3 regions of the Streptomyces sp. NPDC111802 genome follow, and region 2 is predicted to be linked to each of the others. Evidence: predicted binding sites of a transcription regulator. Region 2 holds the regulator's gene; each other region holds the start of a gene.

Region 1 (3,275 bases), on a different contig from region 2:
GGTCCTCCTCGGCGTACTGCTCGGCCTCTCGCATCATGCGGTCGATGTCGTCCTTCGGCAGGGCCGAGCCGCCCGTCACCGTCATCTTCTGCTCGCGGCCGGTCGCCAGGTCCTTCGCGGAGACGTGCATGATCCCGTTGGCGTCGATGTCGAAGGCGACCTCGATCTGCGGGACGCCGCGCGGCGCCGGGGGCAGACCGGTCAGGTCGAAGACACCCAGCTTCTTGTTGTACGCCGCGATCTCGCGTTCGCCCTGGTAGACCTGGATGCCGACGGAGGGCTGGTTGTCGGCGGCCGTGGTGAAGATCTCCGAACGCCGGGTGGGGATCGTCGTGTTGCGTTCGATGAGCTTCGTCATGATGCCGCCCTTGGTCTCGATGCCGAGGGACAGCGGGGTGACGTCGAGCAGCAGGACGTCCTTGACGTCGCCGCGGATCACGCCGGCCTGGAGGGCCGCGCCGACGGCCACGACCTCGTCGGGGTTGACGCCCTTGTGGGGGTCCTTGCCGGTCAGTTCCTTCACCAGCTCGGTGACGGCGGGCATCCGTGTGGAGCCGCCGACGAGGATGACGTGGTCGACCGCGGAGAGCTTGATGCCGGCGTCCTTGACCGCCTGGTGGAAGGGGGTCTTGCAGCGGTCGAGGAGGTCGGCGGTGAGCTCCTGGAACTGGGCCCGGGTCAGCTTCTCGTCCAGGTGGAGGGGGCCCTCGGCGGAGGCGGTGATGTAGGGCAGGTTGATCGTCGTCTCGGAGGAGCTGGACAGCTCGATCTTGGCCTTCTCGGCGCCCTCGCGCAGCCTTTGCAAGGCCATCTTGTCGTTGCCGAGGTCGATGCCGTACTGCCCCTTGAACTTCTTCACCAGGTACTCGACGATCCGCTGGTCCCAGTCGTCGCCGCCCAGATGCGTGTCGCCGTTGGTGGCCTTGACCTCGATGACGCCGTCGCCGATCTCCAGCAGGGAGACGTCGAAGGTGCCGCCGCCGAGGTCGAAGACCAGCACCGTCTGCTCGTCGCCCCGGTCCAGTCCGTAGGCGAGGGCGGCGGCCGTGGGCTCGTTGATGATCCTGAGCACCTTCAGGCCCGCGATCTCGCCGGCCTCCTTGGTGGCCTGCCGCTGGGTGTCGTCGAAATAGGCGGGGACGGTGATCACCGCGTCGGTGACATCCTCGCCGAGATAGGACTCGGCGTCCCGCTTGAGCTTCTGCAGGACCCGGGCGGACAGCTCCTGGGCCCGATAGCGGGTGCCGTCGATGTCCCCCTGGTCGGGAAAACGCCAGCCGGCGTCGCCCATGTAGCGCTTCACGGAGCGGGCGGTGCGGTCCACGTTCGTCACCGCCTGCCGTTTGGCCACCTCCCCCACGAGCACCTCGCCGTTCTTGGCGAAGGCCACGACCGACGGTGTGGTCCTGGCCCCCTCCGCGTTGGCGACGACAGTGGGTTCGCCGCCCTCCAGGACGGCGACCACCGAGTTCGTGGTCCCGAGATCGATCCCGACCGCGCGTGCCATCGTTGTCCCCTTCCGCCAGGGCACCTCTGGAACTCCAGCACAAAACTTGAGCGAGTTCTTGTCAATGGGACGAGTGACCTGGGAAGCGGGTGCCAAACGGCGGCTGAGCGGGCGCTCAGCCCCGGAGGGCCAGGGCGCGGCGGGTGCGGAACGCCTCCCGCAATACCGTCGCACGAGCGAGCCGCCGGTGCACGGGGAGCGGGCACGGCGACGCCCCTGAAGGGGCGCGGGGAACCGCGCGACCAGCCACGACGCCCCGCACCCCCGCGCGGCGCTAGGCCGTGTCCGCAAAGTCCCGCCTGCCCCGCGACGCCTGGCACGCGCTCTCGCCGCACCGGGCGCAAGCCCAAGTACGCCCAGTACGAGGGCTTCCGCCCGGCACGCCGAGAGCACGCACCAGACGCCGCGGGGCCCGCCCTCCGGGCGGACGACGGGACTTTGCGGACACGGCCTAGGCCAGCTTGGCGGAGAGCGTGATGTTCGTACCCGTCAGGGCCTGGCTCACCGGGCAGTTCTTCTTGGCATCCTCCGCCGCGGCGACGAACGCCTCGTTGTCGATGCCCGGCACCGTCCCCTCGACGGTGAGGTGGATGCCGGTGATCCCCTCACCCGGCTGGAAGCTCACGTCGGCGGAGGTGACGAGCTTGGTGGGCGGGGTGCCGGCGCCGGCGAGCGCGTGCGACAGCGCCATGGAGAAGCAGCTGGAGTGCGCGGCGGCGATCAGCTCCTCCGGGCTGGTCCTGCCGTTCGCGTCCTGGGAGCGCGAGGCCCACGTGACCGGCTGTGCGGCGATGGCACCGGAAGAGTCGAAGTTGACGACTCCGTTGCCCTCGAGCAGGTTGCCTTCCCAGACGGTGTGTGCGGAGCGCGTGGTAGCCACGGTTCTTCCTTTCGCGTGGGGGCCCGTTTGCTGGGGTCCGTGCCCCCATCCGATCACACTCCGGCTCACTGCACCCGGAAGACCGGCCCACGCGGGGTGAACGGCAGGCGACGGCCCGGGGGAATCAGGTACGCGTGCTCGCGCCGCACCCGCAGCACATCGCACCAGCCGTCCGTGATGACGAGGACGGGCGCGCCCGGCGGGAAGTCGTCGGCGCGCTGCAGCAGGTCGATCCCCGGCTGCAGGACCGTACCGCCACGGCCGCGCACCCGCACCCGCCCCGCGATGTCCGTCACCGGCACATACCCGGCGTCGTACGGTCCCGCGTCGCAGAACACGACCCGCGCGGCCGGTACGTCCCGCGCCTCGGCGTACGAGGCGATCGCACCGAGCGCCTTGCCGAGCAGGCCGGCGCCCATGGAGCCGGAGGTGTCCAGGACCACGCCGAAGGTGCAGCGGGCGATCTCCTCGGGCGGGAAGTAGCGGCCTGCGCGCGGGATACCGGGGGTCGACGCCTGGCGGCGCGCGGGGCGCGCATACGTCCGCACGGGCTCCGGACGCGGCACGAACTCGTCGAACCAGCGGGCCAGTCGGGCGTCCCAGGGCAGCGGCGGATGGCTGAGCGCGCGGATCTCCTGGACCAGGCCGCCGGGCAGGAAGCCGCGCTCCTGCTGCTGGTGCAGGTCGAGGCCCTGGCTCAGGCCCCGGCGGTAGAACTCGTCGAGGTCGACAGGGTCGCCGGGCGGTCCGAGCGGGGCGCCGAGTACGTCACCGACGCCCTTGCCGCGCAGGGTGGCCAGCCGGCGCATCCGGCGCAGGTCGCCGGTGATCCGGTCGTAGACCTCCTCGGCGGACAGGCCGGTGAACTGGGCGTCGTACAGCAGCCCT
Region 2 (3,275 bases):
ACCTGCGTCGCGATCCTCCAGCCGGGGTATCGCATCGGCGAGCGCACCATCCGCCCCGCGCGGGTGGCCGTGGCCGAGCCCCAGCCGGGCGCGCAGACGGTCAAGGCCGATGAGGCGACCGAGGCGGCCGACGACAAGGAGAGCGGTGGCCCGGACGAGGGCTGACGTTGAACTGACGAGGAGAGAGGAGGGGCGTCGAGGATGAGCACCAAGGACTTCATCGAGAAGGACTACTACAAGGTCCTCGGCGTCCCCAAGGACGCCACCGAGGCCGAGATCAAGAAGGCGTACCGGAAGCTCGCCCGCGAGAACCACCCGGACGCCAACAAGGGCAACGCCAAGGCGGAAGAGCGCTTCAAGGAGATCTCCGAGGCGAACGACGTCCTCGGCGACCCCAAGAAGCGCAAGGAGTACGACGAGGCGCGCGCCCTCTTCGGCAACGGCGGCTTCCGCCCGGGGCCGGGCGGCGCGGGCGGCTCCTTCAACTTCGACCTGGGCGACCTCTTCGGAGGCGGCGCCCAGGGCGGACAGGGAGGAGCCGGCGGCTTCGGCGGCGGACTCGGTGACGTCTTCGGGGGCCTGTTCAACCGCGGTGGCACGGGTACGACCCGTACCCAGCCCAGGCGCGGCCAGGACATCGACACCGAGGTCAACCTCAGTTTCACCGAGGCGATCGAGGGTGCGACGGTCCCGCTGCGGATGTCCTCGCAGTCGCCGTGCAAGGCGTGTGCGGGCACCGGCGACAAGAACGGCACGCCGAGGGTGTGCCCGACCTGCGTAGGCACCGGCCAGGTGGCCCGGGGCTCGGGCGGCGGCTTCTCGCTCACCGACCCCTGCCCGGACTGCAAGGGGCGCGGCCTGATCGCCGAGCACCCGTGCCTGGAGTGCAAGGGCAGCGGCCGGGCGAAGTCGTCCAGGACCATGCAGGTCCGCATCCCGGCCGGGGTGTCGGACGGCCAGCGCATCCGGCTGCGCGGCAAGGGAGCGCCCGGCGAGCGCGGCGGCCCGGCGGGCGACCTGTACGTCACCGTGCACGTCGACGCCCACCCGGTGTTCGGCCGCAAGGGCGACAACCTCACGGTGAGCGTCCCCGTGACCTTCACGGAGGCGGCCCTCGGCGGCGAGGTCAGGGTCCCCACCCTGGGCGGACCACCGGTCACCCTGAAGCTGCCGCCCGGCACGCCCAACGGGCGCACCATGCGGGCGCGGGGCAAGGGCGCGGTCCGCAAGGACGGCACCCGCGGGGACCTGCTGGTCACCGTCGAGGTGAGTGTCCCGAAGGACCTTTCGGGGAAGGCTCGTGACGCGCTCGAGGCGTATCGCGAGGCGACCGCGGGCGAGGACCCGCGGGCGGAGCTGTTCCAGGCCGCGAAGGGAGCTTGATGGAGATGGACGGTCGTCGACGCAACCCGTATGAACTGACCGAGGAAACCCCGGTCTACGTCATCTCGGTGGCGGCCCAGCTCTCCGGCCTGCACCCGCAGACCCTTCGCCAGTACGACCGTCTGGGCCTGGTCTCCCCCGACCGCACGGCCGGCCGCGGCCGCCGCTACTCGGCCCGCGACATCGAACTGCTCCGCCAGGTGCAGCAGTTGTCGCAGGACGAGGGCATCAACCTGGCCGGCATCAAGCGCATCATCGAACTGGAGAACCAGGTCGCCGCGCTGCAGTCCCGCCTGGCGGAGATGCAGGCGGCCCTCGACGGGGCAGCGGCGGCGATGCAGCAACGCGAGGCCGCGGTACACGCGTCGTACCGGCGCGACCTGGTGCCGTACCAGGAGGTGCAGCAGACCAGCGCGTTGGTGGTGTGGCGGCCGAAGAAGGCGAAGGACTGACACCGGTCAGGCACGCTCACGAAGGGGCCCGGAGGTTCACACCTCCGGGCCCCTCGTGCTTGACGGGCGGTCGGTGCCGGGTCACCCGACCTTGAAGCCGACGCTCGTGAACGGGCCTCCGCGCCCGTAGTAGTCCACTGCCCGCACCTCGAACGTGTAGAAGCCCGGCGCCGGGGGCCTCCAGGTGATCGTCGACCCGTCGGTGCTGAGGTATCCGGAACCGGCGGCGCCCGTGAAGCGGTAGGTGTAGCCGGAGAGCAGCCGGTCGTGTTTCAGCGTCACCGTGAGCGGGACCGAGGTGCCGCCATGGGGGGCGCAGTCGTTGGCCGTGCACTCCTTGTACGGAGCCGACAGTTCGATCGTCGGCGGCGCCGGACCGGTTGGCGTGGCCGGGGTCTCCCTGTGCACCTTGACGACCTCGGAGGGCGCCGACTCCCGGCCCTGGGTGTCCAGGCCGACGACGTAGTAGTCGGCGTTTCCGTCCGGGGCCTCGATGTCGTCGTAGCGGAGCGCGGTGGTCGGCCGGTCGCCGAGGCGGGTCCAGGCGGCGGACGCGGTGGTGCGGCGGTAGACGCGGTAGCCGTGCTGAGCGGCGTCGGACGCGAAGTCCCAGGTGAGCTCCGTCGATCCGTCGCGCGGGGTGCCGACGACGCCCGTGGGCGCCGCCGAGTCGCCGGGCGCCGGGCGGGTCGCGGTGACGGAGTCGGAGACGGGAGAGAGGTTGCCGTATGTGGCGACCGCCTGGACGCGATAGGTGACCGCGACTGCGGCCTCCGCCCGAAGATCGTTGAAGGACAGGCCGAACACGGTCTCCGGCCCGTCGGAGTCCGTCCCGCCCTCCGGCGCCGCCCACACCTGGTAGGAGAAGACGTCCTCGGACGAGGCCTCCCACCGCACCGCGTTGCCCGCCGTGGTGCCCTCCACCGTCACGCCGGTGACCTGGGCGGGCGGGGTGGTGTCCGGTTCGCCGGTGTCCGCGGTGGCCGGAGTGGACTCGTTTCCGGCGGCGTCCACGGCGGTGACGCGGTAGTACAGCCGCTTGGTGTTGTCGGCCGAACGGCCGTTGTACCAGGCGCTGTCGAGGAAATCGGCGATCTTGGTGAAGGGCCCCGCCGCAGCGGTCGCACGGTAGACCCGGTAGCTGTCCGTGGCGTCGCCCGTGTCCCACGTGAGACTCACCGAGCCCGGCGCCACCTTCGCGTAGAGCCCGGTAGGGACGGCGGGGGCGGTGCGGTCGGGGGTGGTGACCAGCTGGTCGGCGGTGCCGGCCGACTCGTTGCCGGCCTTGTCCGCCGCGCGTACCTCGTAGTAATAGCTCTCGCCGGTCGGGGGCGGGGTGTCGGTGTAGGCGGTGGCTGTGGTGGTGGTCAGCTTCTTGTAGGTGCTGGTGCCTTTGAGACGGCGGTAGACCCGGTACCCGGCGAGGTCCATCTCCTTGTT
Region 3 (3,275 bases), on a different contig from region 2:
ATGATCCGCGTCAGGTGAGCAGAGTACGGGGAGTCACCGCGCCACGGCTATCCAGGTCGTACGGCGAGGTGTACGACGTCCGGAACGCCCCGGGCAACGGGGATCTCTTCGGTACGCACCTGTTGGAATCCGGCATTACACAAGGTTTCTTCGAATTCCGGAGAGGGCTGGGCGGACCATACGGCCAGTACCCCGCCCGGCTCCAACACCCGTGCGCAGGCCGCAAGTCCGGCCGGTGAGTACAGGCTGTCGTTGCCCTCGGTGACGGTCCACCCGGGGCCGTTGTCGATGTCGAGGCAGAGGGCGTCATACGTGGCGGAAGTCTCATGTACGTACGCCACGAGATCAGTTTGCAGAATCTCGGTGCGCGGGTCGGCGAGGGCGCGGGCGGAGAAGTGCGACAAGGGTCCGTCAAGATGCCAGCCGATAATCGCGCTCTCGCGCTCGACGACGGTGATCCGTCCGGGGCGTGGATCGGCGGCGGCGTGTGCGAGCGAGAAGCCGACGCCGAGGCCGCCGATCAGCAGCCGCGGCCCCGGCCGGCCGGTTAGCGCGCCGAGTGCCGCGTCGACCAGCAGCCGCTCCGAACGCCCGTCGGAAGTGTCCATCAGGAAACAGCCGTTCGCGATGATCTGCAGCAGTGTGCCGTGCCGCCGCAGCACGATCTCGCCGTGGGGGCCTTCGTGACGGTCCAGGACTTCGGGGATGTCGTACGAAGTGGGCATCCGGCCATCCTCGCAGCTCCGAACCGTCCGCCCGAGGGAATTTCCGCGGAGTTGAGAGGTTCCTGAGAATCGGCTCCCAAGTGGCGCCGGTCACAGACACGCGGGGGTCGCAGGCGAAAGGTGGGGGAAACGGAAGGAGCGCCTCACCTTGGAGCGGACCGCGGTCGGGGGTGTGACGGGCTCGGTTCCGGAGTCCGGTGAGGCGGGCCTGCCCGATGTCGCCGGGCTGCTGGACGGGATGCCGCGGCAGCGCGGACCGGTGGGCGTCACCGCGACGAGCGCCATCGCGCCTCCGTCACCGACACCGGCCGCCTCCGAGGTCGGCGCGCCCGATCCCCGCCCCCGCGCCTTCCGTCCCTGGCGCCTGCTCCCCACCCCCATCGGCACCCCGTTCACCTTCGCCTACGCCGTCGTACTGACCGCCACCTCCCTGATCGCCACATACGCCGACCCGGCCCTCGTCCACGCCCTCCACCAGGGCTCCAGCACCGATGTGGCGCACCTTGTGCGCACGCCCGTGCTGGTGCTGCTCGCCAGCGCGCTGTGGATCGCGGGCGGGCTGGTGGCGCCGTACACCCTGTGCTTCCTGCTGGTGTCGACCGCGCTGGAGCGGCGTATCGGCGGTGCGCGCACGGCCGTTGTCTTCCTGGCCGGGCACGTCCTGGCCACCCTCGCGACCGAGGTCCCGGTGGGGCTGGCGGTGCTGGTCGGGCGCCTTCCCGACAGCTCGCTGCACCGCATGGACTACGGCGTGAGCTTCGGCGTCGCCACGAGCATCGGCGCGCTGGCCGGCCTGCTGCGGCCGTGGCTGCGGTGGCCCGTGCTGGTGCTGTTCGGCGGGATGCTGATCCAGGACCTGCTGAACCTCGCGGACCCGCTGACCAATTGGGGGCATCTGGCGGCCCTGGTCATCGGAGTCGGGCTGTGGCCGCTGGTGCGCCGCTGGAGCCGTGCGGACTCAGTCGGCCTCGGGCGACCGCATATACGGCGTGGCGCGCCATAAATCCCACGCCCCGCCACTCCGCTGACCCCGACCACCCCGACCACCCCACAGGCTCGCGAACTCGGTGCCCGCGCGGCGCAGCGTGTCGGTCGCCGGGAGACGGTGCGGGAAGGGTCGGGCCCCTGCGGCTGTTGTTGACGAAAGCCGAGGTCACGGCATGTACGGCGGGTGATCGCTCACAGCGAACGGAGGGCCGGGAACATTCGAGGCGCCCCGTGCATTGAGTCGGCATAACTCAACTTGACTGCCTAAGGGGAGATCATGGCTTCGACGTCCACTTCGCTCACCCTGCCCGTGCTGCCGCTCGACGACGACGTCGTGCTGCCCGGGATGGTGGTCCCGCTGGACTTGAACGACGCCGATGTACGCGCCGCGGTGGAGGCCGCCCAGGCCGCCGCCCGCTCCACACCGGGAAAGCCCAGGGTGCTGCTGGTGCCACGCATCGACGGGACGTACCCGGGCACCGGTGTGCTCGGCACCGTCGAGCAGGTCGGCCGGCTGGCCGACGGTGACCCGGGCGCCCTGATCCGCGGTCGCGGACGGGTGCGGATCGGCGCCGGGACGACCGGGCCGGGTGCCGCCCTGTGGGTCGAGGGGGCGCGGATCGACGAGAGCGTGCCCGAGCCGCTGCCCGGACAGGTCGCGGAACTGGTGAAGGAGTACAAGGCCCTCGCCACCGCCTGGCTGCGCAAGCGCGGCGCCTGGCAGGTCGTGGACCGCGTCCAGGCCATCGACGATGTCTCCCAGCTCGCCGACAACTCCGGGTACTCGCCCTTCCTGACCACCGAGCAGAAGGTGGAGCTGCTGGAGACCGCCGACCCGGTCACCCGCCTCAAGCTCGCCACCCAGCAACTGCGCGACCACCTCGCCGAACAGGACGTCGCCGAGACCATCGCCAAGGACGTCCAGGAAGGCGTCGACAAGCAGCAGCGCGAGTTCCTGCTGCGCCGCCAGCTCGAAGCCGTACGCAAGGAACTGCGCGAGCTGAACGGCGAGAAGGACGGCGAGGAGTCCGACGACTACCGCGCCCGCGTCGAGGCCGCCGACCTGCCCGAGAAGGTCCGCGAGGCCGCCCTCAAGGAGGTCGACAAGCTGGAGCGGTCCAGCGACCAGTCGCCCGAGGGGTCGTGGATCCGCACCTGGCTCGACACCGTTCTCGAACTGCCGTGGAACGAGCGGACCGAGGACGCGTACGACATCCAGGGCGCGAAGGACGTGCTGGACGCCGAGCACGCGGGCCTGGAGGACGTGAAGGAGCGGATCACCGAGTACCTGGCGGTGCGCAAGCGCCGTACGGACAGGGGTCTGGGTGTCGTCGGTGGGCGGCGGGGCGGTGCCGTGCTGGCCCTGGTCGGCCCGCCCGGCGTCGGCAAGACCTCGCTCGGCGAGTCCGTCGCGCACGCGATGGGGCGCAAGTTCGTCCGGGTCGCCCTCGGCGGTGTCCGCGACGAGGCCGAGATCCGCGGCCACCGGCGTACGTACGTCGGCGCGCTGCCCGGCCGGATCGTCCGCGCCATCAAGGAGGCCGGGTCGATGAACCCGGTGGT

Evidence for each region. Region 2 encodes HspR, which represses chaperone genes until heat shock. Its sites were predicted from a motif close to TTGAGNNNNNNNNNCTCAA; they were not measured.
Region 1: the regulator HspR is predicted to act here: its motif matches at 1,554-1,572, upstream of dnaK (molecular chaperone DnaK).
Region 3: the regulator HspR is predicted to act here: its motif matches at 1,949-1,967, upstream of lon (endopeptidase La).

Annotation. Positions count from the first base shown of each region.
Region 1 covers NZ_JBVKCZ010000003.1:254,951-258,225, forward strand. Annotated here, with positions in the region: gene dnaK (molecular chaperone DnaK) at 1-1,507, opposite strand, end outside; gene ACZ7NC_RS04425 (OsmC family protein) at 1,959-2,387, opposite strand; gene ACZ7NC_RS04430 (vWA domain-containing protein) at 2,453-3,275, opposite strand, start outside.
Region 2 covers NZ_JBVKCZ010000005.1:158,198-161,472, reverse strand. Annotated here, with positions in the region: gene grpE (nucleotide exchange factor GrpE) at 1-165, shown strand, start outside; gene dnaJ (molecular chaperone DnaJ) at 202-1,383, shown strand; gene ACZ7NC_RS06965 (heat shock protein transcriptional repressor HspR) at 1,389-1,835, shown strand; gene ACZ7NC_RS06960 (PA14 domain-containing protein) at 1,917-3,275, opposite strand, start outside.
Region 3 covers NZ_JBVKCZ010000008.1:47,677-50,951, reverse strand. Annotated here, with positions in the region: gene ACZ7NC_RS10660 (spermidine synthase family protein) at 48-725, opposite strand; gene ACZ7NC_RS10655 (rhomboid-like protein) at 874-1,728, shown strand; gene lon (endopeptidase La) at 1,990-3,275, shown strand, end outside.